DNA from 3 places in the Streptomyces sp. NBC_01092 genome. Region 2 is predicted to be linked to each of the others. Evidence: riboswitches for the same ligand, from Rfam matches in the RefSeq annotation. Region 2 holds a riboswitch; each other region holds the start of a gene.
The links. A riboswitch is a leader RNA that binds a small molecule or an ion and turns the genes downstream of it on or off. The one in region 2 is predicted to bind thiamine pyrophosphate.

Region 1: it holds a riboswitch for thiamine pyrophosphate, as region 2 does, so the genes downstream of both, thiO (glycine oxidase ThiO) here and thiC (phosphomethylpyrimidine synthase ThiC) in region 2, are expected to answer to the same signal.
Region 3: it holds a riboswitch for thiamine pyrophosphate, as region 2 does, so the genes downstream of both, OG254_RS34610 (thiamine ABC transporter substrate binding subunit) here and thiC (phosphomethylpyrimidine synthase ThiC) in region 2, are expected to answer to the same signal.

Annotation. Positions count from the first base shown of each region.
Region 1 covers NZ_CP108659.1:3,036,528-3,046,134, forward strand. The annotation lists gene OG254_RS13565 (phytoene desaturase family protein) at 1-1,501, shown strand, start outside; gene OG254_RS13570 (hypothetical protein) at 1,531-2,484, opposite strand; gene metF (methylenetetrahydrofolate reductase [NAD(P)H]) at 2,542-3,465, opposite strand; gene thiE (thiamine phosphate synthase) at 3,683-4,345, opposite strand; gene OG254_RS13585 (Rv2175c family DNA-binding protein) at 4,687-5,058, opposite strand; gene OG254_RS13590 (NAD(P)/FAD-dependent oxidoreductase) at 5,134-6,351, opposite strand; gene OG254_RS13595 (hypothetical protein) at 6,384-6,734, opposite strand; TPP riboswitch at 6,787-6,898, shown strand; gene thiO (glycine oxidase ThiO) at 6,896-8,062, shown strand; gene thiS (sulfur carrier protein ThiS) at 8,059-8,271, shown strand; gene OG254_RS13610 (thiazole synthase) at 8,275-9,069, shown strand; gene pknB (Stk1 family PASTA domain-containing Ser/Thr kinase) at 9,188-9,607, shown strand, end outside.
Region 2 covers NZ_CP108659.1:5,431,135-5,440,741, reverse strand. The annotation lists gene OG254_RS24680 (IclR family transcriptional regulator) at 186-923, shown strand; gene OG254_RS24675 (SsgA family sporulation/cell division regulator) at 1,021-1,458, shown strand; gene OG254_RS24670 (YibE/F family protein) at 1,959-3,509, opposite strand; TPP riboswitch at 3,893-4,082, shown strand; gene thiC (phosphomethylpyrimidine synthase ThiC) at 4,075-5,877, shown strand; gene OG254_RS24660 (hypothetical protein) at 6,073-6,942, opposite strand; gene OG254_RS24655 (metallophosphoesterase) at 7,136-8,227, opposite strand; gene OG254_RS24650 (LacI family DNA-binding transcriptional regulator) at 8,470-9,582, opposite strand.
Region 3 covers NZ_CP108659.1:7,582,345-7,591,951, reverse strand. The annotation lists gene OG254_RS34635 (LOG family protein) at 42-1,163, shown strand; gene OG254_RS34630 (LAETG motif-containing sortase-dependent surface protein) at 1,347-2,000, shown strand; gene OG254_RS34625 (maleylpyruvate isomerase family mycothiol-dependent enzyme) at 2,062-2,853, opposite strand; gene OG254_RS34620 (ABC transporter ATP-binding protein) at 2,879-3,898, opposite strand; gene OG254_RS34615 (ABC transporter permease) at 3,899-5,569, opposite strand; gene OG254_RS34610 (thiamine ABC transporter substrate binding subunit) at 5,545-6,630, opposite strand; TPP riboswitch at 6,713-6,820, opposite strand; gene rlmN (23S rRNA (adenine(2503)-C(2))-methyltransferase RlmN) at 6,852-7,958, opposite strand; gene OG254_RS34600 (SRPBCC family protein) at 8,078-8,527, opposite strand; gene OG254_RS34595 (phosphatidate cytidylyltransferase) at 8,717-9,607, opposite strand, start outside.

The DNA.
Region 1 (9,607 bases), 2.4 Mb from region 2:
GGTGATCGGCGCCGGGATGGGCGCGATGGCGGCGGCTGCCCGGCTCGCCGTCGCGGGCCACCGGGTGGCGGTGTACGAGCGTTCGCAGACGTACGGCGGAGCGGTGCGCCGCGTCGAGCGTGACGGCTTCGCCTTCGACACGGGACCGGGGCTGCTCCCGCTCCCCGCCGTGTACCGCGACCTGTTCGTCAAGACCGGCAAGGAGCCGCTGGAGGCGTGCGTCGAGCTGGTCCAGGTCGACCCGTCCGCGCGGCACGTCTTCGCGGACGGCACCGAGGTGTCCCTGCCGAACGCCTCACGCGGGGGAGTGGTGACCGCCCTGGACGAGGCGCTGGGCGCCGGAGCGGGCGGGCGCTGGGGCGACTTCCTGGTCCGTGCCCGCGAGGCCTGGGACCGCACGCGCAGACCGCTCCTGGAGGAGCCCCTGTGGCCGAACTGGCAGGTGCTGGCCGAGCGCGAGCCCTACCCGTCGGTCCCGCACAAGCGCCTCCTGCGCACCCGCCGGGCCGCCACCCTCGCCGAGGTCGGTGCCTGGGAGCTGCGCGACCCCCGGCTGGTCGCCCTGCTGGAGAGCCACGCGCTGGCGTACGGCCTGGACCCGCGCGAGACGCCGGCGAACGGGGCGGTGCTGCCGTACATGGAGCATGCCTTCGGGACCTGGTATGTGCGCGGCGGCATACGGGAGTTGGCGCGGGCCGTGTACGAGCGGTGCGTGGCCAGGAAGGTCGAGTTCCACTTCGGTGCGGAAGTCACCGGGATCCTGGAGAAGGACGGCCGGGCGGCGGGGCTGGAGCTGGCCGACGGGCCGGTGGTGGAGGCCGACTTCGTGGTCTGCGGGGTCGCTCCGGAGGTGCTGGACGGCCTCATGCGGGGAGCGGCGGTGCGTGGCGAGGGCGAGGTGGCGCCCCAGCGCCGGGCGGCGAGTCGGCTGACGGTGCTGCTGGCGTTGCGCGGTGGCCGGCCTCAGGGCACGGCGCACCGCACGGTGGTGCACACGCAGGACCGCGAGACCGAGCTGGACGCCCTGTTCGGTGCCGCCGGGGGCATGGCCACGCGGCCCACCGTCACCGTCCTGCGGCCCGACGACCCGGCGCTGGTTCCGGACGCCGGCCATGAGGCGATCTCGCTCACGTCGACGGTGCCGGCGCACCCCGACCGGGGCCGGGCGCAGGAGGAGCTCTTCGAGCGGCACGCGGACGATGTGATCGCCGTGGCCGAGAGGGCGGTGCCGGATCTGCGCGACCGCCTCCTGTGGCACCAGGTGCGCACCCCGGCCGACATCGCGGAGGCGACCGGCGCGGCCGGCGGAGCGGTTCCGGCTCCGGCGCTGGCCGCGGCCGAGGGGCGTCTGCTGCACGCGTCGAACAGCACGGCCGTGTCCGGCCTGTTCACCGTCGGCGGCTGGTCCCACCCCGGCGGCGGCCTTCCGCACGCCGGCATGTCGGGTGCGCTGGTGGCCGGGCTGATCGTGGAGGGGCCGGAGTTCCAGGGCTCGCAGTGATCGCCGGGTAGCGCCGGCTCACCCGGGGGTCAGAAACGGTACTGCTCGTCGTACCCCTGCCCCTGCTGCTGGCCGTTGCCCTGGTACGGGTACTGCTGCTGCTCCGGCGGGAGTTCGCCGCCGTATGCCTCGTCGGTGCGCTGCTGCGGGACGTAGACGCCGCCGGACGGGGTCTCGCCGTAGGTGCCGGTGGCGTATTGGTCCTGGGCGTAGCCCTGCTGGCCGTACTGCTGCTGGCCGTAGGCGTCGTACGAGGCGCCGCCGTAGGTCTGCTGGGCGCCGATGTACGGGTCGGAGTAGGCGGCGTACTGCTGCTGGCCGTTCGGGTCGTAGCCGTACTGCTGCTGGTCGTAACCGGAGTAGCCGTCGTAGCCGTAGCCCTGGTCGGCCGTCGCGTACTGGTCCTGGGGCTGCTGGCCCGCAGCGGCGTAGTTCTGGTCGGCGGCGGCGTAGGCGGGGTCGTTGTATATGCCGTACGAGCCGGTGTCGTCCGGCAGGGGCTGCGGTTCGTAGACGGCGCTCGCGTGCGCGGCCGTGGGCTGTCCGCGGGTGGGCGTGAAGACGTCGTCGCGGTCGTAGTCGTCGCCGTAACCGGCGCCGCCCTGGCCGTAGGCGCCTTCGTTGCCCGCGAATCCGCCCTCGGACGCCTCCAGGTCGGAGACCTCCAGGGTCGGCTCCTGGTGTTCCGGCTCGTCGCGGCGGCGCTTGTTGGCCAGGGGGCCCAGGGCCGGCGCGGAGACCGCCCAGCCGGCCGAGAAGCCGCGGCGGAACGACAGCGTGACGTAGGTCTGGCCGATCGCGAAGGCGGCCGCGCCCAGACCGATGACGATCACGGACGGGATCAGCACCCCGACCACGACGCCGAGGAACCCGACGAAGGCGAGCAGCCGCCAGCGCAGCCGCGCCTTGTACTGCAGCAGCACCTCGCCGAGCAGCCACAGCGCGACGATGCCGAACGCGATGTAGAGGACCGTCCAGCCCATGTACGCCCCTCTCCCAGTGGCCGCCTACGCAGTGTGACGTATGTCAGGACGGCCGGTCTAGGCCTGCGGTGGCTGGTGCAGGCCCAGGTTTTCGTGAATTTCCAAGGTAGCCGTGGAGTTGTTGAGCGTAATGAAGTGCAGTCCGGGCACTCCCTCGGCCAGCAGCCGTGCGCAGAACTCCGTGGCGAACTCGATGCCAATGGAGCGTACAGCCGCAGGATCGTCCTTTGCTGTGAGGATCCGCTCTTTCAGGGCGGCCGGGAAGCCGGCGTTGGTGAGGGAGGGGATCCGCTCCAGGGTCCTCGCGCTGGCGATCGGCATGATCTCCGGGATGATCGGGGTGTCGCAGCCGGCGGCCGAGACGCGGTCGCGAAGGCGCAGGTAGTCCTCCGGATCGAAGAACATCTGCGTGATCGCGTAGTCCGCGCCGGCACGGCATTTGTCGACGAAGTGACGGACGTCGGTCTCCCAGTCGGCGGAGCGCGGGTGCATCGCGGGGAAGGCCGCGACACCCACGCAGAAATCGCCGGACGCCTTGATCAGTTCCACGAGCTCGGCGGCGTAGGCGAGGCCCTGCGGGTGCGGCACCCACTCGCCGAGCGGGTCGCCGGGCGGGTCGCCGCGCAGCGCCAGCATGTTGCGGATCCCGGCGTCGGCGTACTGGCCGATGATGTTGCGCAGGTCGGCCACCGAGTGGTCGACGGCGGTGAGGTGGGCGATCGGCGTGAGCGTGGTGTCCGAGGCGATGGCCTCGGTGGCCTTGACCGTGCCGGCGCGGGTGGAGCCACCCGCGCCGTAGGTCACGGAGACGAAGTCGGGTCCGACGGCCTCGACCCGGCGCAGCGCGTTCCACAGGTTCCGCTCGCCCTTCGGGGTCTTGGGGGCGTAGAACTCGAAGGAATACGTCGTCTTACCGGTCGCGAGCATCTCGCGCACGGTACGAGCGTGGTCCGACCTGATGGATGCGGTGCCGAGGGCCATACTCGCAGGTTAGCCAGGGGGCACCGGTCCCCCAACCGGGCGTCAGACATTTGCCCGATTTGTCGGCTTGTTGTCCACGCCTTGGACAAACAACGGCCGAACAGAGCCCCAAGTCCGCGGGAAGACACTGCCGCGCCGACCACAGGCTGAGACGCCACCCCGCATGGACCGAAGGACGGCCGGTGGACGGCCGGAAAGGCGAACCGCCCGAGCCGCCCTACACCTGCCGCAGCCGCTTGGCGAACTCCGCCGCCGCGGCGGCCGGGTCGTCGGCCTCCGTGATCGCCCGTACGACGACGACACGGCGGGCGCCCGCCTCCAGCACCTGGTCGAGGTTGCCGAGGTCGATGCCGCCGATGGCGAACCAGGGGCGGTCGGTGCCGAGGCCGGCGGTGTGGCGGACCAGGTCGAGGCCGGGGGCGTGGCGGCCGGGCTTGGTGGGGGTGGGCCAGCAGGGGCCGGTGCAGAAGTAGTCCACGCCCTGCTCGGCTGCGGCCGCGTAGGCCTCGGAGTCGGCGTGCGTGGAGCGGCCGATCAGGACGTCGTCGCCGAGGATCGCGCGGGCGGCGGGCACCGGGAGGTCGCCCTGGCCGAGGTGCAGGACGTCGGCGCCGGCGGCGTGGGCCACGTCGGCCCGGTCATTGACGGCGAGGAGCTTGCCGTGCCGGGCGCAGGCGTCGGCGAAGACCTTCAGGTGCTCCAGTTCCTCGGCTGCCTCCATGCCCTTGTCCCGCAGCTGAACGATATCGACGCCACCGGCCAGGGCGGCGTCCAGGAACTCCGCGAGATCACCCTGCCGCTTGCGGGCGTCGGTGCAGAGGTAGAGCCGGGCGTCGGCGAGCTGACTGCGGGCGCTGCTCGCGGTGACGGTGTCGGACATACGGTGCCCCCTGTGATCGGGTTGCCGGGCGGGTGAGGTCGGGCGGGCTTGTCGCTCCCCCAAGCTCTCAACTTCGTTCGAGCAGGGAGGTACCCCCCTTCGCGGCGGAGCCGCAGATCGATACGGCCCCGCGCCCCTGGGGGCGCTGCCGAACCGCAGTCGACTTCGCCAGGTCCGCCCAGGGCACGGTAGCCGGTGCCGGACATCGGTACGGACACGGACAGGTCTTCCCGCCCCCGGACAGCCGGATCCGGCCCCCGGCCGCGACCGCGGTCACCCGCGGCCGTGGCCCGGAGCCCCGGCCCGTACGCCGGACGGTATTCGGATTCGCTTGTTTCGGATCAGACGGCGAGCGCCTGGGCGCGGCGCTTCACCTCCGTGCCGCGGTTCTCGCTGAGGGCCTGCGCGGGGGTGCCGGGCAGGCTCTCGTCGGGAGTGAAGAGCCACTCCAGCATCTCTTCGTCCGTGAAGCCGTCGTCCCGCAGCAGCGTCAGGGTCCCGGTCAGGCCCTTGACGACCTTCTGCTCGGCCCCGTCGATGAAGGCGGCGGGGACGTGCAGTGCGCGGTTCTCACCACGGCGTACGGCGATGAGCTGGCCGTCCTTGACCAGCTGCCGGACGCGGGTCACCTCGACATCGAGCATCTCTGCGATGTCGGGCAGGGTGAGCCAGGCGGGGACGAGAGCATCGATCTTTGTGTCAATCTCGGTCACGGAACAAGCCTGCCATCTGCCACTGACAGTCGGAAGTCAGGCCGGTCCACCTGGGAGGGGCGTCACCGCGACGCGCTACGCCGTCGCCGCCTTCAGCGGCCTCGCCGGGTCCGTCAGCAGCTCCGCGTTCATGAGCGTGCCCGACTCGATCAGCCGCCGCCCTTGCGCGAGGTCCCTCGGCCGGCCCACCGCCAACAGGGCGACGAGGCGCTCACCCCGCAGCCAGCAGACCGTCCAGGCCGGGCCGGACGGGTCGCCGCGCCACAGGGTCGTGTCGGCGGCGGCGTGGTGGCCGGCGTACTGGACGAAGCGGCCGAACTGCTCGGACCAGAAGTACGGCACGGGGTCGTAGACCGCGGAGGTCTGGCCGAGGATGTTGGCGGCAACCGTGCGCGGGCCCTGCAGGGCGTTGTCCCAGTGGTGGACCAGCAGACGCTCGCCGTAGCGCCCCGAGGGGAAGGAGGCGCAGTCGCCGACCGCATAGACGTCGGGCACGGACGTGCGCAGCCGGTCGTCGGCCACGACTTCGCCGTACGCGCCGAGCTCGACGCCCGAGCCGGCCAGCCAGGCCGTGGCGGGGCGGGCCCCGATGCCGACCACCACGGCGCCCGCGCGCAGCCGCGTGCCGTCGTCGAGGATCACCTCGCCGGGTTCGACGCGCTCCACGCGCGCGTGCGTGCGCAGCACCGTCCCGCTGTCCTCGTACCAGGCGGTCATCGGCGCGGTCACCTCCGCCGGCAGCGCCCCCGCGAGCGGGCGGTCGGCGGCCTCCACGACCGTCACCGCGCAGCCCGCCTCGCGCGCGGCCGTGGCGAACTCGGCGCCGATCCAGCCGGCCCCGACGACGACGATGTCGTGCTGGCGGGCGAGCACCGGCCGCAGCCGCTCGGCGTCGTCCAGGGTGCGCAGCAGATGCACGCCGGGAACGCCCTCGGCGCCCGGCAGCCGGATCGGTTCGGCGCCGGTGGCGAGCACGAGGACGTCGTACGGGACGGGCCCGGTCTCGGTGTCCAGTTCACGGTCGGCGACGCGCACGCCCAGCACCTCGCGGCCCAGCCGCAGGTCGATGCCGAGCGACTCGAAGTCGACGTCGAAGGCGGAGCCCTCGGCCTTGCCGAGCAGCACCGCCTTGGACAGGGGCGGCCGGTCGTACGGCTGGTGGGGTTCGGCGCCGATCAGGACGACGGTGCCGGTGAAGCCCTGTTCCCGAAGGGCGACCGCCGTCTGTACGCCGGCCATGCCGGCGCCGGCGACGACCACTGACCGCTGCGACTGCGTCGTCTGCTCGCTCACCTGATCACCATAGACAACTGACAATCAGTCAGTCAGGAGTCGTGCTCGGTGACCTGCTCCACAACGCTGGTGCCGCTGCCCGTCTGCGACTCCCACTCCCAGGTCTCCTCCAGCCGCACCCGCCCGTCGGCGAGCTCGACCACGCTCGACACGCAGTGGCCCGAGGACGTCGTCCCGTCCCGCTTCAGCTGCACGTACCGGAAGTCCAGCCGGTCGCCGTCCCGGGTGCCCACGAGATGCCCGCGCACGACGTCTCCGCCGGCGTACTCGGCCCAGATCTCGCCGTCCTTCTCGTGGTACGTGAACCGGGTGCGGGTACCCACCTGACCTGGGGCCTGGTCGGCGACGGGGGCCAGGACGAGACCGTCGAGCGAGCGGGCCATGGGGTGAGGCTCCCTTACTGAGACTTACGGCGGCGGGCTAGGGTGGCCAACGTAGAGCACTCGCGGGAGCCCGGACGCACCGGGCTGAGAGGGAGGCTGGCGGCCTCCGACCGTACGAACCTGATCCGGGTCATGCCGGCGAAGGGAGGGGCTGGACGCCCATGTCGCGTACGCGAACGTCAGACGTCCTCGTCATCGGGGGCGGAATCATCGGCCTGGTCACGGCGTGGCGGGCCGCGCAGCGCGGGTTCACGACGGCCGTCGTGGATCCCGAGCCGGGCGGCGGCGCCGCCCAGGTGGCCGCCGGCATGCTGGCCGCCGTCACGGAACTGCACTACGGCGAGCAGACCCTGCTGGGTCTGAACCTCGCCTCGGCCCGCCGCTACCCGGCCTTCGCGGCCGAGCTCACCGAACTGACCGGCCATGACCTCGGCTACCGCCAGTGCGGCACCCTCGCCGTCGCGATGGACGCCGACGACCGCGCCCATCTGCGCGAACTGCACGCCCTGCAGCGCCAGTCGGGGCTGGACTCCGAGTGGCTGTCGGGGCGGGAGTGCCGGCGCCTGGAGCCGATGCTCGCGCCGGGCGTGCGCGGCGGGCTGCGGGTGGACGGCGACCACCAGATCGACCCGCGCCGGCTGGCCGGGGCCCTGCTGGTCGCGTGCGAGCGGGCGGGCGTGGTCTTCCACCGCGGCTGGGCCGAGCGCGTCGACGTCGTACGGGACCGGGTCGCCGGTGTCACCACGACGGACGCCGCCGTGCTGGCCGCGGACCAGGTGGTCCTCGCGGCCGGCAGCCTCAGCGGGCGGCTGGCGGGCCTTCCCGACGACGTACTGCCGCCCGTGCGCCCCGTGAAGGGGCAGGTGCTGCGGCTGACCGTGCCGAAGAGATACGCGCCGTTCCTGAGCCGGACCGTGCGGGCCGTGGTGCGCGGCAGCCAGGTGTACCTGGTGCCGCGCGAGAGCGGGGAGCTGGTCGTCGGGGCGACGAGCGAGGAGCTGGGCTGGGACACGACGGTGACCGCGGGCGGGGTGTACGAGTTGCTGCGCGACGCCCACGAGTTGGTGCCGGGCATCACCGAACTGCCGCTCACGGAGACCCGGGCCGGTCTGCGCCCCGGCTCCCCCGACAACGCCCCGCTGCTCGGCCCGACCGAGCTGGCGGGGCTGTCGCTGGCCACCGGGCACTACCGCAACGGCGTGCTGCTCACGCCGGTCACCGGGGACGCCATGGCGCACGTCCTGGCCACCGGTGAACTTCCCGACGAGGCGCGCGCGTTCACGCCCAGGCGCTTCACTCCCGCCGCACTCACGGAGCAGCCCGCATGAGCGTCCAGGTCACCATCTCGGTCAACGGCGAGCGTCGGCGCGTCGAGCCCGGCACGGCTCTCGACACGCTCGTCCGGTCCGTCACCGCGGCGCCCTCCGGAGTGGCCGCCGCCCTCAACGAAACCGTCGTCCCGCGCACGCAGTGGCCGTCGACGCCCCTCTCCGAGGGAGACCGCGTCGAGGTCCTCACCGCCGTCCAAGGAGGCTGAACCATGGCCGACGATCCCTTTGTCATCGACGGTACGTCCTTCACGTCCCGGCTGATCATGGGCACGGGCGGAGCGCCCAGCCTGGATGTGCTGGAGCGGGCGCTGGTGGCCTCCGGGACGGAGCTGACGACGGTCGCGATGCGACGGGTGAACCCGTCGGTGCACGGCTCGGTGCTGTCCGTGCTGGAGAAGCTCGGGATCCGGGTGCTGCCGAACACGGCAGGGTGCTTCACGGCGGGAGAGGCCGTGCTGACGGCCCGCCTCGCGCGTGAGGCGCTCGGCACGGATCTGATCAAGCTGGAGGTCATCGCCGACGAGCGGACGCTGCTGCCGGATCCGATCGAGCTGCTGGACGCGGCGGAGACGCTGGTGGACGACGGTTTCACGGTGCTGCCGTACACGAACGACGACCCCGTGCTGGCACGGAAACTGGAGGACGCCGGCTGCGCCGCGATCATGCCGCTCGGCTCCCCCATCGGGTCGGGCCTCGGCATCCGCAATCCGCACAACTTCCAGCTGATCGTGGAGCACGCGCGCGTGCCGGTGATCCTGGACGCGGGCGCCGGTACGGCCTCGGACGCGGCGCTCGCGATGGAGCTGGGGTGCGCGGGCGTGATGCTCGCCTCGGCCGTGACGCGGGCGCAGGAGCCGGTGCTGATGGCCGACGCGATGCGGCACGCGGTGGAGGCGGGGCGGCTGGCGTACCGGGCGGGGCGGATCCCCCGGCGGCACTTCGCGGAGGCGTCGTCCCCCGCGGAGGGCATGGCGCGGCTGGATCCGGAACGGCCCGCGTTCTGAACGCATGTTCGACGAAGGCATTCGGCCAGTGAGGCGTCCGTCACAGGTCGGCTCCAGTCCCGCTCCGATCACGCCCGAACGGGCGGGGCTGTCGGTGTCGGCTCGTACACTCGCCTGCGTGGATACGACCCTTCAGGACCCTCTGGTCGGGCAGGTGCTCGACGGCCGGTATCGCGTGGACGCGCGGATCGCCGTCGGCGGGATGGCCACGGTCTACCGGGCCCTGGACACCCGCCTGGACCGCGTGCTCGCGCTCAAGGTGATGCACCCCGCGCTGGCGGTGGACGGGTCGTTCGTCGACCGGTTCATCCGAGAGGCGAAGTCCGTCGCCCGTCTGGCGCACCCGAACGTGGTGCAGGTCTTCGACCAGGGCACCGACGGGTCGTACGTCTATCTGGCCATGGAGTACGTCGCCGGCTGCACCCTGCGTGACGTGCTGCGCGAGCGCGGGGCGCTCCAGCCCCGGGCCGCCCTGGACATCCTGGAGCCGGTGCTCGCCGCGCTCGGCGCCGCGCACCGCGCCGGGTTCGTGCACCGG
Region 2 (9,607 bases):
CGTACACCCCCACCCGTGTTTCCCCAGCACGGGCGGCCCCCCTCGCGCTTCGGGAGTGACCCTTGGCCACGGTAGACACCGCAACCTCAGAACCCCACGCACCCCTGGCCCGACCGCGCTCCTCCGTACCCCAGGTGCCGCGGCAGGCCTCTCCGGAACCCGCCGAGCAGCCGAACTCCGCGACGCTGATCGGATCCGTCCAGCGCGCGATGCGCCTGCTGGAATGCGTCGCCGAGCACGCGTACGGGGCCCCCGCCAAGCAACTCGCCCGCGAAACGGGCCTGGCACTGCCCACGGCGTACCACCTCCTGCGCACCCTGGTGCACGAGGGCTATCTGCGCCGCGAGAAAGGGCTGTTCTTCCTCGGTGAGGCTGCCGTGCGGCTGAGCAGCAGCGGAGCCGAGCAGAAACGTCGCAGCACGGTCGCCGACACGCTCGCCCAATGCCGTGACGCCATCGGTGTCCCCGTGTACTACGCCCAGTACCGCGACGGCGAGATCGAGGTCGTGTGCGTCTCCGACACCCCGGGCAATCCGGCGGTCGAGGAATGGGCCGACTTCCGTGAGACCGGGCACGCCCACGCCATCGGTCAGTGCCTGCTGTCCCAGCTGGACGAGGACGCCCGGCGCGACCACCTCGAGCGCCACCCCGTGCAGTCCATCACCCCGTACACGGTCCGCGACAGCCGCACCCTGCTCCGGCGCCTCGAACGGATCCGCCGGATGGAGCCGGTGACCGAGCGCCAGGAGTACGCGCTGGGCACGGTATGCGCGGCGATCCCGATCACGCTGGGCACCACGGCCGCGACGATGGCCATCTCGCTGCCCGTCCAGCAGGACGACCGACTGCTGTCCGCGGCGCGGCAGCTCCAGGAGGAGGTCGGGCGGCTCCTGGGGTCACTGGCGATCTCTATCAGTATCTGAAAACTCACTCCTTGTGATCTCTCGTGTACGTTCAGCAAGATTCCACCAGGCCTGGGATCCGGTCCCGGCCAGTCGAAGGCAACCGACGGGGTAGGCGATGCGAGAGTCCGTACAGGCAGAGGTCATGATGAGCTTTCTCGTGTCCGAGGAGCTCTCCTTCCGCATCCCGGTGGAGCTGCGCTACGAGACCTGTGATCCCTACGCGGTGCGGCTGACCTTCCACCTCCCCGGTGATGCGCCGGTGACCTGGGCCTTCGGTCGGGAGCTGCTGGTGGACGGGGTGGGCAGGCCGTGCGGTGAGGGTGATGTACGCGTCTCACCTGCCGGTTCCGAGACGCTGGGCGACGTTCTGATCCGGCTTCAGGTCGGTGCGGACCAAGCGCTGTTCCGGTCCTCGGTGGCGCCGCTCGTGGCCTTCCTCGACCGCACCGACAAGCTGGTGCCGCTCGGCCAGGAGGGCGCACTCGCCGACTTCGACGCCCATCTCGACGAGGCCCTGGACCGCATCCTCGCGGAAGAGCAGAGCGCCGGCTGAAGCGTTACGCCGGGCATGGGCGGGGGTGGCGTAACGCTTCAGCGGCGCACAAGGGGCGCGCGGGAGCGCTTCCTTGCCGCCGCGTGTACTTCGCGCTCCGCCGGATGGGCGAAGTCGGCCGCGTCGGCTCGGCGCCCTTCAGCCGTCGGCGGGTCGGCCGTACGGCGGTCGTCGGGGCGGCTTCTGCGTCTCTGTTGGCACGGCTGCTGCCTCCCGTTGGCGCGGCCTTCCACGCCTCTGTCGGTGCGGCTGCCACGCCTCCGTTGGCACTGCATCTACGCCGCTGTCGGCAGAGCCACCCGCTGTTGCCACGGCGTCATGGCTCCACCGCCGACCAGGCTTGCCCAGTCGGCCGGCACGCCGCCGACATCGGCCAGACCGCCCCAGCTGGCCGCCGCCGTGGCCGCCGTGCTGTGGTCGCCTGCCCGGGCTTCCGAGTCACCCCGCGTCAGCGTTTCCGCCGCCGTCCCCGCGTCACCGCTTCCGCAGTCGCCCCCACGTCACCGCTTCCGCCGTCGTCCCCGCCCGCCGCGCCCCTGCCCCGGCTGAGCGCCCGTGGGACCCGGCTGAGCGCCTGCCGGGGCCGGCTGGGCACCGGCAGGCACCGAGCTCGCCGCCGGCCGGTCCGCCGAGACCACCAGGGCCGCGAGGGCGGTGGTGACCGGTACCGACGCCACGAGGCCGATGGAGCCCACCAGCGTGCGCACGATCTCCGCCGCGACCAGCTCGCTGTTGGCGACCGTGCCGACGCCGCTCTGCGCGATCGAGAAGAGCAGCAACAGCGGCAACGCGGCGCCCGCGTAGGCGAGGACGAGTGTGTTGACAACGGAGGCGATGTGGTCGCGCCCGATGCGGATGCCCGCCCGGTACAGCCCGCGCCAGCCCATCGTGGGATTGGCCTCGTGCAGCTCCCAGACGGCGGAGGTCTGGGTGACCGTCACATCGTCGAGGACACCGAGCGAACCGATGATGATGCCGGCCAGCAGCAGACCGCTCATGTCGATCGACGGATACAGCCCGTGGATGAGGCCGGTGTTGTCGTCGGTGTTGCCGGTGAGCGCGGCCCAGTCGATGAACACCGAGCCGAGGATGCCGATCAGCAGCAGCGAGATCAGCGTGCCGAGTACCGCGACCGAGGTACGGGCAGAGAGGCCGTGGCACAGATAGAGGGCGATCAGCATGATCGCGCTCGACCCCACCACTGCCACGACCAGCGGGTTCGAGCCCTGCAGGATCGCGGGCAGGATGAAGAAGTTGAGCACCATGAAGCTGATGGCCAGCGAGATCAGCGCCATGACGCCCCGCAGCCGCCCGACGACCACGACGGCGATTGCGAAGATGCCGGCGAGCACGGCCAATGGCACGCGCCGGTTCACATCGGTGACCGAGTACTGGAGGTCCTTGGGGGCTGAGGGCTCGTAGGCGACCACGACTTCCTGGCCCTCGTGCAACTGCCGCGACTGGTCGGGCTGCACGATCTCCGTGAACGTACGGCCCTTGTCCTTGCCGGTGTCGACGCGGATCGTCGCCTTCTTGCAGGTGCCGCTCTCCTGTTGCGCCGCGGAGGACCCCTCGGCGGTGGAGGTGTCGCCGGTCGGCGGAACGCCCGAGGCGTTGACGTCCTTGCAGCTCAGCTCGACCACCTTGGTGACCGTGGCCTGCTGGGTCTGCCGGTCGAAGCCGACACCGGTGCGCTCATGGCCCGGGGCACCGCCCGGCCACAGCACCGCGAGCCCCACCACCACCGCCGCGGCGAACGGGATCAGAACCGCCGCGATGACCTTGCGCAGGTGCTGGGAGACGGGAGCCGCGGGACCGTGAGCGTGACTGTGCGAATGCCCATGTCCGTGCCCATGCCCGTCATCGTCGCCACCGCCCCGCCCGCCGCCGGCTCCGGGGCCGTGACCATGACCACCACCGGCGTCGGAACCGGGCCGATCACCCGGGCCGGGCCCCTGCCCGCTCGGGCCGCCGGAACTGGGCCCGTGCTCGTGCGGACCACCGAAGCCAGGTCCGCGCTCGTGCCCGCCGCCGGCTCCGCTCCCGTGCATACCGCCGGCTCCGCTCCCGCGCTCGTGTATGCCGCCAGGCCGGGGGCCGGGTTCATGCCAGTCGCCGCCTCCGCCCCGGGGCTCCGGCATCCCACCCGGGCGCGTGCCGTGCTCGGGCCACCCGCCGGTTTCAGCCGTGCGACCGTCGTGGCCGCCCGTGGAGCCAGGGCCGTATCCACCGTCGTATCTGCCTCCGGGGACGCCTGGACCCCGGCCGCCCGTACGGCCGTTGCCCCTCGCGGGGGCGTTTCCGGAGCCCGGGCCGCGGGGCGGCTCGGGCGGTGGGTACGGAGGCTCATGCGGCGAGGTCACCGACCGATCATCGCAAGAACGGCAGGGGCCCCCTGTTCACCGCGCCCGAATTGACGCTAGCGTGGAGACACCTTTGTACACGCGGGAGCTCGGAGCACCGGGCTGAGAGGGCGCTGACCTCCGTCCCAGCGATGTTTCACATGAAACATCACTCATCGCGAGTGATGTTTCACACGAAACGTCGGCAGACGGATAACGCTGCGTCGACCGCCGAACCTGTTACCGGGTAATGCCGGCGTAGGGAGTAGGTCTCATGACCATCAAGGACGCGCGCACGCCTGCCTCCAGCCAGGACGAACAGTCCATTCAGGGCGAAAACCCCACGGAGGCCGGGAAGTCCATCGGCTGGCACAAGGCGTATGTCGAGGGCTCACGCCCCGACCTGCGGGTGCCGGTCCGCCAGGTGCACCTCACCAACGGGCAGTCGGTCACGCTGTACGACACCTCAGGCCCGTACACCGATCCGCTCGCCGACACCGACGTCCGCAGGGGGCTTGCCCCGCTGCGGGAGAACTGGATCATCGCCCGCGGCGACACCGAGGAGTACGCGGGCCGTCCCGTCCGCCCCGAGGACGACGGGATCAAGCACACCTCTCCGCGCGGCGGCCTGCGCAACCTCGACGCGGTCTTCCCCGGACGTCCGCGCCAGCCGCGTCGCAGCCGTGACGGACAGGCGGTGACGCAACTCGCCTACGCGCGCCGGGGTGAGATCACACCCGAGATGGAGTACGTGGCCATCCGGGAAAACGTCTCGCCCGAGGTGGTCCGCGAGGAGATCGCCGCGGGCCGGGCGGTGCTGCCCGCCAACGTCAACCACCCGGAGATCGAGCCGATGATCATCGGCAAGCGGTTCCTGGTGAAGGTCAACGCCAACATCGGCAACTCCGCGGTCACCTCCTCCATCGAGGAGGAGGTCGAGAAGATGACCTGGGCGACCCGCTGGGGCGCCGACACGGTCATGGACCTGTCGACCGGCCGCAACATCCACACCACCCGCGAGTGGGTGCTGCGCAACTCCCCCGTGCCCATCGGCACGGTGCCGCTCTATCAGGCGCTGGAGAAGGTCGACGGCCGCGCCGAGGAGCTGACCTGGGAGATCTACAAGGACACGGTCATCGAGCAGGCCGAACAGGGCGTGGACTACATGACCGTCCACGCCGGCGTGCGTCTGCCGTACGTCCCGCTGACGGCCAACCGCAAGACCGGCATCGTCTCGCGCGGCGGCTCGATCATGGCGGCGTGGTGCCTGGCGCACCACAAGGAGAGCTTCCTGTACGAGAACTTCGAGGAGCTCTGCGAGATCCTCGCGGCGTACGACGTCACGTACTCGCTGGGCGACGGCCTTCGGCCCGGCTCGATCGCGGACGCCAACGACGAGGCGCAGTTCGCGGAGTTGAGGACGCTCGGGGAACTCAACCGGATCGCGAAGCGTTTCAACGTACAGACCATGATCGAGGGCCCGGGACACGTCCCGATGCACAAGATCAAGGAGAACATCGACCTTCAGCAGGAGATCTGCGATGAAGCTCCGTTCTATACGCTCGGCCCGCTGACCACGGACGTCGCGCCGGCGTACGACCACATCACTTCTGGCATCGGTGCCGCGATGATCGCCTGGTGGGGCACGGCCATGCTTTGCTACGTCACGCCCAAGGAGCACCTGGGCCTGCCCAACCGTGACGACGTCAAGACCGGCGTCATCACCTACAAGATCGCCGCCCACGCCGCCGATCTCGCCAAGGGACACCCCGGTGCGCAGGAGTGGGACGACGCACTGTCCGACGCCCGCTTCGAGTTCCGGTGGGAGGACCAGTTCAACCTAGCCCTGGACCCGGACACGGCACGGGAGTTCCACGACGAGACCCTTCCGGCCGAGCCGGCCAAGACGGCCCACTTCTGCTCCATGTGCGGGCCGAAGTTCTGCTCGATGAAGATCTCCCAGGACATCCGCCGCACCCATGGCGGATCCCGGGCGGAGATCGAGGAGGGAATGGCTCAGAAGTCTCAGGAGTTCGCCGCGGCGGGTAACCGGGTGTACCTGCCGATCGCGGACTGACGTCGGCGTCCTGACCCAGGGCCTCATGCCCCGGTGTCCGGAGTGCTGCCCTGCTGTCGGGCTCATGGCCAGGCTGTTGGGCGTGCTGCCCCGATGTTCGGCTTGCGCCTCCCCGAGGAGGCATCCCCGGGGTTCCGTCGAGGAGGAGGGTCCCCTGATGGGCGCCTTCTCACGGCGGGGGCGCAAGCCGAGGGGCTACTCCGGCTGGTGTTCCGGCCCTCCGAAGTCCGGGCTCGTGTAGTCCGGGCTGCTGAAGCTCGGCCGCGAGCCCCGGGAGGCGCCGTCGTCCGGGCTGCTGAAACCCGGGCGGTCGTAGCCGAGGTTCGGGATGCGGCCGGCCGGTGTCGTCGGTGCCGTGCGGTGCAGGGCCGCCGCCGTGCCGGGGTCGGTGAGTGCCTCCCGTAGGAAAGGCAGGACACCGCGCTCCAGCAGGGCTTCGCGCCAGACTTCCCTGGCCCGGGCCACCTCTTCGCTCAGTTCGCCGTACGGCCCGGAATCGAAGGCCGGTCGGTTGCGCAGCGCGGTGAGGAGGAGTCCGACGGCGGCGACCAGGATCGCGGCCGCCGCGATGGCGCCGAACACCCAACCGGTGGTCAGCATCGTCTGGGCGAACGCCGGCTCGGGGTTGAACATCTTCAGGATGTAGCCGACGAGCAGGAAGATCGCCGCGGCGGTGCCGGCGAGGACGGGTGCCAGGACGGCGACCACGGCGACGACGCCGGGGCCCGCCGTCTCGGCGACCTCGCCCATGGTGGTGGCGAGCCCCATCGCCCCTGTGCCCGACTCGGCGGAGTCGGCCTGGCGGGCGGACGACGGGGTGGACGGCGCCGGTTGGCGCAGTTCCTCGCGGACCTTCACGTAGTGCTGGTACTCGGTCGCCGCGGCCGCCGTGATGAGTGCGGTGGCGTTCAGCGCCATGGTGCGCAGCTGTTCGGGGTTGAGCCGCTGTCCCACAGCGGCCAGTTCCGGGCGGTGTGGTGCGGAGCGCAGCGCCTCGTCGAGGATCCGCTCGTACTCCTGGCGGTCCTCGCTGTGCAGGTGCTGCGGAACGCTGTTCATGTGCATCCCCCGATGCTCCGTAGGGCTTGGGGCTCGCATGCCAACGAGCCGTCGGGCAGAAACGGAGGGGAGCCTGCTACGGATAAGCCGATGGTAGAGCGGTGACGGCACACGGTGACAGGGGGTTTGCCAAAATTGGGCCCTGGCCTGCGCCGTCCTCCATCCCTGCGTGATGGGGGGACGTCTGCCCGGTGAACGTTCAGATATCCAGGGGAAGTTGCTGGACCAGCAGCTTTCCGGCCATGGTCACGCCGCCGTCCATCGCGATGGCGAGCCCTTCGGCGTAGACGTGCGGTCCCTCGACCAGGGGCCCGGTGCTGTCCTCGCCGTCCTCGGAGCCGACGTCGCCCAGCAGATACGGAATGGGGCTGTGGCCGTGAACGATGCGGGTGCCGCCGTACGTATCGAGCAGCGAGCGCACGTGGTCCGGGCCGCCCTCGTCGCGGAAGGAGAACCGCTTGGTGAACTTGCGGAAGAGGTCCCAGACCTCGTCGGCGTCATTGCGCGTGAGCGTTTCGCGGACGGTGTCGTTGACCGCTTCGATCGAGTCGCCGTAGTCGAGATAGGCGGTGGTGTCCGAGTGCACGAGCAGATGCCCGTCGACCTCTTCCATGGCGTCCAGCCGGGACATCCACTGCAGATGGTGGTCCTGGAGGCGGTCCATGTCGGTCTTCTGGCCGCCGTTGAGCAGCCAGGCCGCCTGGAAGGTGGCGGTGCCCGCGCCGGAGTTGACGGGGGTGTCGCCGAAGCGCTTGGCGCCGAGCAGCAGCAGCTCGTGGTTGCCCATGAGGGCCTTGCAGTAGCCGCCGGCCGCCGCGGACTCGGCGGACAGCCGCATCACGAGGTCGACGACGCCGATGCCGTCCGGGCCGCGGTCGGTGAAGTCGCCGAGGAACCACAGCCGTGCGGTGCCCGCGCACCAGTTCCCCGCCGAGTCGATCAGGCCCTTCTCCTGGAGGGCGGCCACCAGCTCGTCGAGATAGCCGTGCACGTCGCCGACGACGAAGAGCGGACCGGGGCCGCTCGTCGACTGCTGCACCGGCAGGGAGGCGGGGTCGACGTGGACCTGAACAGTGTCGCCGCGGTTGATCACCGGCAGGTCGCGCTGCGTGGGCGTGTACCCCTCGGGATAGGCCTCGTCGACGGGCGGGGCGACCACGGGCGGGGCGACCTCGCCCGGGTGTGTGCTCTGGCCGTACGGACCGGTCTCGTGGACATACGCGGGCACCCGGAAGTCGCGCAACGTCGCCGTCCGCTCCACCTCGGGTCCCTGACCGGCCCCCTGAGTCATCAGACCCCTCCACCATCGCGCCGCATCTGCACCGCATCGGACTGCCTGGTCGCAGCGGCCCGCGGGTGTCGTGGGCCCATCATAGGAATGCCGATCGCGCCATGTGATGACCCAGGGGTGGTGAATCGGAGCAGGACTCCTGTTCACCGCGGCTTTCGCCCCGATTGGGCAGGTCTTCGACCACTCGACGACCGGGCTCGGCCCGGCCCCCCGACCTGCCCGTACCGTGCTTCGGGGGGCGTTTACCGATCCTCGGGCGACCGGGGCGGGCTGACCGTCGTGCGCGGTGGGCGTCGCTGGGACGAGGTACGCACGATCAGCTCCGTCGGTATCACCTGCTCGACCGGCTGGTCCGAGTCGACCCCCTCGATGGCGTCGATGAGGAGCTGGACCACCGCCGTGCCGATGCGGCGCGGCTTGAGCGAGAGCGTGGTGACGGGCGGCTCGGTGTTGGCGTACACCGTGGACTCGCTGCAACACACCAGAAGCAGGTCGTCCGGTACACGCATGCCGTAGCGGCGGGCGGCGGCGAGCAGGTCGGTGCCGTTCGGGTCGAACAGGCCGTAGACCGCGTCGGGGCGGTCGGGTCGGGCGAGCAGCCGGTCGGCGGCGACGGCGCCCGCGCACGGGTCGTGCGCCGGGTACGCCTCGTACACCGGGTCCTGGCCGACACGTTCGCACCAGCGCAGGTACGCGGTGGTCGACAGATGGGTGTACGTGTCCGTCGTGGTTCCGGTCAGCAGACCGATCCGGCGGGCGCCGGCGTCGGCCAGGTGATCGAGGATGCCCATTACGGCGGCCTCGTGATCGTTGTCGACCCAGGCCGTGACCGGGAGCGAACCGGCGGGCCGCCCGTCGGAGACGACCGGGAGGCCTTGTCTGACCAGTTCGCTGACGACCGGGTCGTGGTCGGACGGGTCGATGACGACCGTGCCGTCGAGGGCGACGTTCGACCACACGTCGTGGCGCGAGGTCGCGGGGAGGATCACGAGGGCGTAGCCGCGGGCGAGCGCGGCCGAGGTGGCCGCACGGGCCATCTCGGCGAAGTACGCGAACTCGGTGAAGGTGAAAGGTTCATCCCCGTATGTCGTCACGGTCAGGCCGATGAGTCCTGACTTGCCGGTGCGTAGTGTTCGGGCCGCGGCCGAGGGGCGGTAGCCCAGTCGGTCGGCGACTTCGCGGACATGGCGTCGGGTGGCGTCGGGGAGCCGGCCCTTGCCGTTGAGGGCATCGGAGACGGTCGTGATGGAGACCCCGGCGGCGGCCGCCACGTCTCTGATGCCCGCCCGGCCGGGCCGGCTTCCTCGACGTGAGGTTTCCGCGCGGCTCACCTGGTGCTTCCCTGCTGCTGTCATGGCGAGCCGATAGTAGGGCTCATGC
Region 3 (9,607 bases), 2.2 Mb from region 2:
CGCCGCGCCCCCGCACGAGGCACGGTGCCTAGCATGGGCGGGTGCAGACGATGCCCGCCCATGCGGCCCACCACGACGACCGTGAGATAGAGACACTGGAGGAGTTCGACGCGACCGTCTCGGCGCGCGGCTCCCTCGCCGGATTCCGTATCCAGGCAGTCGACCTGACGGACCGTACGCGCGAACTGCTCGGCACGGACACGACGGGTGCCATCTTCCTCGGCTGCCCGATGCGCGAGGAGGCGGCCGCGAAGATCCGCGGCGGCGGCGCCCTGGTCTTCCCGCCAGTGCCGGACCTCCCCTTCGATCCGTACCGGGGCCTGGTCTACTCCCCCGACGAACTCTTCGCCTCCCTCACGGACGGCTACGAGAACACGCCCGACGCCCGCGCGTACGCCTGGTTCCAGCGGACCAAGGCGGACCGCGACGTGTACGCCTCCATGCTCCGGGCGATCCACGACGACTCCATCTCGGACGCGCTCGACGAACTCCTGTCCGGCGCCCGTGTGGTGGGTGTCATGGGCGGCCACGCGATGCGGCGCGGCACGCCTGCCTACGAGGGCGCCGCGCGGCTCGGCCGGGAGCTGGCCCGCGCCGGCCTCACGGTCGCCACCGGCGGCGGCCCGGGCGCGATGGAGGCCGCCAACCTGGGCGCGTACGCCGCCCCGTACGACGACGAGATGCTCGCCGAAGCCCTCCGGATCCTCGCGAAGGCCCCCGTGTTCACGCCCTCGATCACCGACTGGGCGACGGCCGCCTTCGAGGTGCGTGCCCGCTGGCCCAAGGGCGGCCGCTCGGTCGGCATCCCGACCTGGTTCTACGGCCACGAGCCGCCGAACCCCTTCGCCTCGCACATCGCGAAGTACTTCGCCAACGCCACCCGCGAGGACGGCCTCCTGGCCCGCTCGGGCGCGGGCGTCGTCTTCCTGCCGGGCGCCGCCGGGACCGTACAGGAGATCTTCGACAACGCGACGCCGAACTATTACGAGTCGCGCGGTGAACCCACCCCCATGGTCCTGGTCGACCGCGTGCACTGGACGGAGAAGCTGCCCGCGTGGCCGCTGCTCAAGTCCCTCGCCCGTGAGCGGTCGATGGAGGCGCGGATCGCCCTGGTCGACCGGATCGAGGACGCGCCGGAGGCATTGAAACGTCTCGGCGGTTAATAAGAGGGCAAAGCCAACGGCTGTAGGCTGCATATGCGTTGACACTACTTATGCCACGCTTATAAACCTGTGAGTCTCCTGGGGACGGTGGTGTCACGTCACCGGCTCCGTCGAACCCCCCTCAGTGGCGCAACTCCCGTAAGGACAAACGTGTCCATAAACCGCCGTACCGTCGCACGTTCCGTGCGCGCTCTGGGTGTCGCCTCGGCCTCGGCCGCGCTCGCGCTCTCCGTCGCGGGCAACGCGCTCGCGTGCGACATCAGTGAATTCTCCGCCGAAGCCAAGTGCGACGGCAAAAAGGGCATCATCACCGTCACCGACGTGGACCCCAGCGGTATCCCGGCGACCGTCACGGTGTACCTGCAGAACAACGGCGCCGACCTGAAGAAGGTCGGCGAGCAGGAGGTCAAGGGCTCGCGCGAGGGTGTCACCATCACCTTCGCCGAGAACTGGAAGCCGGACGCCGAGTACCGGATCCACGTCAAGGCCGCCGGCTACGTGGACGAGGACATCACGCCGAACCTGACGACCCCGTCCACGGCCTGCAAGAAGGAAGAGGAGGAGCCGCCGGCTCCGTCCGACACCCCCACCCCGTCGGAGACCGCCTCGACCCCGGCCGAGGAGACCGACAGCCCGGCCCCGACCCCGTCGGAGAGCGAGAGCACCGCCCCCGCGAGCAGCGCCCCGTCCCCGGCGGCCGGTGACTCCAACCTCGCCGAGACCGGTGCGAACTCCAACACCGGCCTGATCGCCGGCATCGCGGTCTCCCTGGTCGCGCTCGGCGGCGGCGCGGTCTTCTTCGGCCTGCGCCGGCGCGGGGCGAGCAGCGACCGCTGACGCACCCGTAGAGCAACGCCCTGGTGGCCCGTCCCCTTTCCGGGGGCGGGCCATCCGCGTGTCAGCCGAACGTCGCCCGCTCCAGCCAGAACTCCAGCAGCTCCCGCTCGCCGAGGACCTCCAACTCGGGGCTGTCCAGCGGCAGTCGACGGTAGAAGGCGAGCAGTACGGCGGTGAGCGGGCCGCGCAGGGCGACCGTCGCCTTCTCGTGACCGCGCCGCCAGGTGACGGCACCCCCGTCGAGGTCGATGACCCACTCGGCGTTCACCTCAGGCGCGTTGTCGGTGGCGTGCAGATGGATGCTGCTCCCCGGCCGGTGCAGATCCCGCGTCGGGTCGTCCGGCAGGCTGCGCTGGGCCCACTCGACGATCTGCAACCACTCGTCGATCGCGTCGGCGGCCACGTCCGGCGCGACCTCGTACGGCATCCCGGCGGCGAGCGTCGCGTCCGCGCGGTGGACGGTGACCTCGTGGGTCATACGGCGGGCCCAGAACCCGGCGTTGAGGATCCCGGCCCAGCCCCACACCTTCGCGTCGGGACCGGCCTCCCGCAGCGTGCCGACGACCATCTCGCCGGTCTCCGCGAGCCAGGCGTCGAGCGCGGCGGCGTCACCCTCGGGGCCCTCGACCCCCGGGACCTTCTCCTCAGGGATCTCCTCCTCGGCCCGCGTCCGCACCATCAGCTCCACCCAGCGCAGGGCGCCGCCGATGTGCCGCACGAGCTCTTCCAGCGACCAGTCGGGGCAGGTCGGCACAGTGGCCGACAGATCGGCGCCGGAGGTCACCACTGACCTCAACAGGCCGACCTGGTGGGCGATCTCGTCGCAGTAGCGGTCATGTGCGAGCAGCGTCATGCCCCGCACCCTATGTGCGCCGTGATCAGCCGAGCACGACAATTTCGGCCGCGTCGAACTCGACGCCCACGGTGTCCCCGACCTCGGGCGCATCCCGCAGCGCGCAGGCCGCCTCCAGGCGCGGCGCCTCCTGCGGCTGGAGGTGCACGGCGACATGGGTGCCCTTGAAGGTCCGCGCGGCGACCGTGCAGCGCAGGCCCGCGTCGGGGGCGACGAGGCGGACCCCGGCCGGCCGTACGAGCAGCGTGCGCGTGCCCTGCGCGCAGTCCTCGTCCACGGGCAGCTTGCCCCAGGGTGTGTCGGCGGCCGCCCCGGCGACGGTGCCCTCGACCACGTTGTCGAACCCGAGGAAGCGCGCCACGAACTCGTCCACAGGCCGCTGCCACACGTCCAGCGGCGTGCCGCTCTGGGCGATCCGCCCGTCCCGCATCACCACGACCCGGTCGGCGAGCGCGAAGGCCTCGCCCTGGTCGTGCGTCACGGCCAGCACGGTGGTGCCCAACCGTCCGAACAGCTCACGGAGTTCGACGACGAGCCGCTCCCGCAGCGAGCGGTCGAGCTGCCCCAGCGGCTCGTCCAGCATCAGCAGCCGCGGCCGGGGCGCGAGCGCGCGGGCCAGCGCGACCCTCTGCTGCTCACCGCCGGAGAGGGAGGCGACGGCGCGCCCGGCCGCCCCCGGCAGACCGACCAGGTCGAGCAACTCCCGTACCCGCTCGGCCTGTTCGCCCTTCGACGCGCCGTGCATCCGCGCCCCGAAGGCCACGTTGCCGCCCACGTCCCGCTGCGGGAACAGCTGATGGTCCTGGAACATCAGCCCGACGCCCCGCTTGTGCGCGGGCACCCCCGCCTGGTCCCGCCCGTCGAGCGACACCCGTCCGGCGTCGAGGGGTTGCAGCCCCGCCACCGCCCGCAGCAGCGTCGACTTGCCGCTGCCGCTCGGCCCGAGCACGCACACGATCTCGTGCTCGGTGACATCGAGATCGACGGCGTCGAGCACGGCCCGGCCGCCGAAGCGGACGGTCGCGCTTTCCAGGCTCAGCAGCATCTAGAACTCCCCGCTCCGGTCGGTCCGCAGCCGCTCCAGCACCAGCAGCGCCACCGCGCACACCACCATCAGTACCGTCGAAAGGGCCATCGCCTGGCCGTAGTTGAGCTCGCCGGCCCGCCCCAGCAGCCGCGCGACGGCGACGGGCAGCGTGGGGTTGTCGGGCCGCGCGATGAACACGGTCGCGCCGAACTCCCCCAGCGACACCGCGAAGGCGAACCCGGCCGCGATCAGCAGCGCCCGGCGCACCATCGGCAGATCGACCTCGCGCCAGACCCGCCAGGGCGAGGCCCCGAGCACCGACGCCGCCTCGCGCAGCCGCTGGTCCACCGCCCGCAGCACGGGCAGCATGGTCCGTACGACGAAGGGGACGCCGACCAGCGCCTGGGCGAGGGGCACGAGGATCCAGGTACTCCTCAGATCCAGCGGCGGCTCGTCGAGGGCGATCAGGAACCCGAACCCGACCGTCACCGCCGACACCCCGAGCGGCAGCATCAGCAGCGCGTCGAAGCCCCGGACGAACCGGCCCGCGTCCCGCCGGGTCAGCGCCGCCGCCGCCAGTCCCCCGATCAGCACGGCGATGAGGGTGGCGACGACGGCGTACTGCAGCGAATTGCCGATCGCCTCGATCGGCGCGACGAGGAAGACCCCGCCGTCGGCGCTGGTCAGCGCCCGGTAGTAGCCGAAGTCGGGCGCGTCAAGGGACCGCTGCACCAGCACGCCCAGCGGCAGCAGCAGGAGTACGACGATGACGGCCAGGACACCGGCCAGCAGCGCCCACTGCCCCGCCCCGTGCGGCCGCCGCGCCGTCACCGACGCGTCCACCAGACGCAGGGCGCTCTCCCGCCGCCGTACCGTCCAGGCGTGCACGGCGAGGATCGCGCCCACCGCCACGAGCTGGACGATGGTGAGCACGGCGGCGGTGGACAGGTCGAAGATCTCGGAGGTCTGCCGGTAGATCTCCACTTCGAGGGTGGAGAAGGTCGGGCCGCCGAGGATCTGCACCACGCCGAAGGAGGTGAAGGTGAACAGGAAGACCATGAGCGCGGCGGCGGCCACGGCGGGCCCGAGGGCCGGGAGCGTGACCTGCCGCCAGGCCTTCAGCGGCGACGCCCCGAGCATCCGCGCGGCCTCCTCCTGCCGCGGGTCGAGCTGCGCCCAGAGCCCTCCCACCGTGCGGACGACGACGGCGTAGTTGAAGAAGACGTGCGCCAGCAGGATGGCCCACACGGTGGTGTCGAGCCGTACGCCCCACAGCTCGTCGAGGAGTCCGCCGCGGCCGACGAGCGCGAGGAACGCCGTACCGACGACGACCGTGGGCAGCACGAAGGGGACGGTCACGACGGCCCGCAGGACCTGCTTGCCGGGGAAGTCGAAGCGGGCGAAGACATAGGCGCCCGGCAGTGCGATCAGCAGGGTCAGCGCGGTGGAGGCGAACGCCTGCCAGGTGGTGAACCACAGGACGTGCCGGATGTCGGACCCCCCGAGCACGTCCCACAGGCGCCCGAACTGCCACACCCCGTCGACTTTGAGTCCGCGCGCGACGATCGCGGCGACGGGGTAGGCGAAGAAGACCGCGAAGAACGCGACGGGCACGGCGATGAGGCCGAGCCGCACCGCGTTCCCCTTACGGCTCCTTGGCGGGGCTACTTCAGTACGAGCGAGGTCCACGACTTGACCCAGTCGTCACGGTTGTCGGCGATCTTCGCCGGGTCCAGGGTCTCGGGGTTCTCGGCCCGCGGGCCGTACTTCACGAACTCCGGCGGGACCTGGGCGGCCTCCCGCACCGGGTAGACGAACATGTTCAGCGGCATGTCGTCCTGGAACGTCTTGGTGAGCAGGAAGTCGAGCAGCGCCTTGCCGCCCTCGGTGTTCTTGGCGTTGTTCAGCAGGCCCGCGTACTCGACCTGCCGGAAGCAGGTGCCGGCCGCGACGCCCGTCGGGGCGCTGGTCGGCTTCGGATCGGCGTAGATCACCTCGGCGGGCGGCGAGGAGGCGTACGACACGACGAGCGGGCGGTCGGCCTTGGCCTTCTTGCCGCCGGCGGAACCGGAGAACTCCTCGTTGTAGGCCTGCTCCCAGCCGTCGACGACCTTCACGCCGTTGGCCTTGAGCTTCTTCCAGTAGTCCTGCCAGCCGTCGTCGCCGTACTTCGCGGCGGTCCCCAGGAGGAATCCCAGTCCCGGCGAAGAGGTGGAGGCGTTCTCGGTGACGAGGAGGTCCTTGTACGCGGGCTTGATCAGATCGTCGTACGTCGTCGGCGGGGCCAGCTTGTGCTCGCTGAAGTACGCCTTGTCGTAGTTGACGCAGATGTCGCCGGTGTCGACGGGAGTGACCCGGTGCTTGTCCTCGTCCACCCGGAACTCGGGCAGGATCAGGTCGGAGCCCTTGGCCTCGTACGACTGGAACAGATCGTTGTCGAGCGCGCGCGAGAGCAGGGTGTTGTCGACGCCGAAGAAGACGTCACCCTGGGGGTTGTCCTTGGTCAGGATCGCCTTGTTGACGGCCTGCCCGGCGTCGCCGTCCTCCAGGACCTTGACCTTGTAGCCGGACTGCTTCTCGAACGCGGCGAGGACGCCCTTCGAGACGGCCCACGAGTTGTGGCTGACGAGGGTCACCGTGTTGCTCTTGGATTCGGGGTTGTCGCTCCCCGAGTCGGACGACCCGCACGCGGACAGCGTGACGAGTCCGAGCCCGACGGCGAAGACCGTGGCCTTCTTGGTGATGCTCACTTGATTCCTCCTGGGGTTGACCAGGAAGAGACGCGGCCCTGCCCGGGAGCCCTCTCATCGGCTCCCGGGCAGGGCGCAACAGCTTGAGTGATGACCGAACTTCCTACCCAGAATGACCTGGGCAAGGTTCAGAGGGTCTGCGGCCCGGTTGCCGCACTCTCAGCGCTGTGGCGCTCCCCTGTCGGAATATGAAGATGTACGTACGGGTGTACGCGCTCAGATTACCGCTCGGTGGCCGCGAGCTGACCGCAGGCCCCGTCGATCTCCTGACCACGGGTGTCCCGAATGGTCACCGGCACACCATGGGCGGCGATGGCCTCGACGAACGCCTTCTCGTCCTCGGGGCGGGAAGCGGTCCACTTCGAGCCCGGAGTCGGATTCAGCGGAATCAGGTTGACATGCACCGGCTTGCCCTTGAGCAGCCGCCCGAGCCGGTCACCACGCCAGGCCTGGTCGTTGATGTCCCGGATGAGGGCGTACTCGATGGACAGTCGACGGCCGCTCTTCTCGACGTACTCGAAGCCGGCATCCAGCACCTCGCGCACCTTCCACCGCGTGTTCACGGGCACGAGGGTGTCGCGCAGCTCGTCGTCGGGCGCGTGCAGGGAGATCGCGAGCCGGCACTTGAAGCCCTCGTCGGCGAACCGGTGGATGGCCGGGACGAGCCCGACGGTCGAGACGGTGATCCCGCGCTGCGACAGCCCCAGCCCGTCGGGCTCGGGATCGGTGAGCCGCCTGATCGACCCCACAACCCGGTTGTAGTTGGCGAGCGGCTCCCCCATCCCCATGAAGACGATGTTGGACAGCCGAGCAGGTCCTCCCGGCACGTCCCCGTCCCGGAGCGCCCGCATCCCGTCCACGATCTGGTGCACGATCTCGGCGGTGGACAGATTGCGATCGAGCCCCGCCTGTCCCGTGGCGCAGAAGGGACAGTTCATTCCGCACCCGGCCTGCGAGCTGATGCACATGGTCACCCGGTCCGGGTACCGCATCAGCACCGACTCGACGAGCGTCCCGTCGAACAGCCGCCACAGCGTCTTACGCGTGTCGCCCTGGTCCGTCGACAGATGCCGCACGACGGTCATGAGCTCCGGAAACAGCTCCTCGCGCAGCTTGTCCCGCGACCCGGCAGGGATGTCGGTCCACTGCTCCGGGTCGTGCGCGTACCGAGCGAAGTAGTGCTGCGAGAGCTGCTTGGCACGAAAGGGTTTCTCCCCGATCGCAGCGACAGCGTCCTTACGCTCACCGGGCGTGAGATCGGCAAGATGCCGCGGCGGCTTCTTGGCTCCGCGGGGGGCGACGAATGTGAGTTCTCCGGGCTTAGGCATGGCTCAACCAGTGTCGCAGATCAACTCCGATGGTCCGGGGCCGAGGAACGCAGGCTGCCAGCAGGGCCGTCAGCGAGCGTCAACCAGGCCATCGAGGACTGCAACGCGGACTGCAAGGTCTAGGCCGACGTGCCTTCCAGCCGGTTCTTGAGGAGTTGCTCGTCGCGCGGCAGTTCCTTGCGGACCTGGGGGCGGACGACGAGGGGGACCAGGACCTTGCCGAGGCCGTGCCCCTCGAAGTCGATGTCGATCGTCACACGGGAGCGCCGCCCGTCGTCGAGCGGCTCGATCCGACCGTGCGTGCGGGCCCTGACGGGGCCGTCGATCCCGTGCAGGTCCCAGCTGTACGGAGGGTCGAGCGCGTCGAACCGCACCGTCATCGGCATCTCACGGCTGCCGATGCGCCGGGTGACCCGGACCCGGGAACCGGTGTGGATCGGACCCTCGTCGAGCGACTCGGCCGAGACGGCACTCAACTGCCATTCCGGCAGGTGAGAGGGGTCGGTGATGTACGCGTAGACATCGGCCGGGGTCCGGTCGACGTCGATGATTTCTCGGATGGCGGTCATGACGACCCCCTTAGAGAGGCCCCATTACGGGCGTACAGGGGAATGGTCCCACCGCAGGCTCCGGGACACCATCGCGCCATGTGCCGAGACGGCGAGGAGCCCCCGCTCGGCGAGAGCGGGGGCTCCTCGGGGCTCCTCGGATGCCACTGAACCGTCAGCCGTACGCATACGGTCGGCCGGAGGTGACCGTCAGCCGGACCCCACGAACAGCACCAGCAACAGCCACACCACCGGCGCCGTGGGCAGCAGCGAGTCCAGCCGGTCCATGATCCCGCCGTGCCCCGGCAGCAGCGTGCCCATGTCCTTGATGCCGAGGTCCCGCTTGATCATCGACTCGCCGAGGTCGCCCAGCGTGGCGCTGGCAGCGACCGCGAGGCCCAGGAGCAGGCCCTGCCACCACGTGCCGTCGTCGATCAGGAACTCCATGCACAGCGCGCCCGCCACCATCGCGAAGCTCACCGCGCCGAGCAGGCCCTCGCGGGTCTTGCCGGGGCTGATGCGCGGAGCGAGCTTGTGCTTGCCGAAGCGCCAGCCGACCGCGTACGCGCCGGTGTCGCTGACGACCGTCAGGAGCAGGAACGTCAGGACGCGCCACGGGCCGTCGTCGGCCGTCAGCATCATCGCGACGAACGTCGCCAGGAACGGCACGTAGAACGCCGCGAAGACGCCCGCGGTGACATCCCTGAGGTAGCCCTCCGGCGGCTCCGTGAACCGCCAGACCAGCACGGCCAGCGCGGTCAGCGCCATCGCCACCCAGGCACCCTCGGCACCCCGGACGTACCCGGCGACCACCATGGCCGCGCCGCCCAGCGCGAGCGGGACGAGCGGCGCCTTGATGCCCTTGCGCTCGTCGAGCCGCTTGGTCAGCTCCCACAGGCCCACGACGACGGCGACCGCGACGACACCCACGAACACGGCCTTGACGACGAACAGCGACGCGACGATCACCACGCCAAGACCGACACCGACCCCTATGGCCGCACCCAGGTCGCGCCCCGCGCTCTTCTTCTGCGGCTGGGGCGCCGGCGGCGGGGCGTCGGGCATGGGCTCCGGATTCTGCGACGCCGCCTCGAAGGGCCG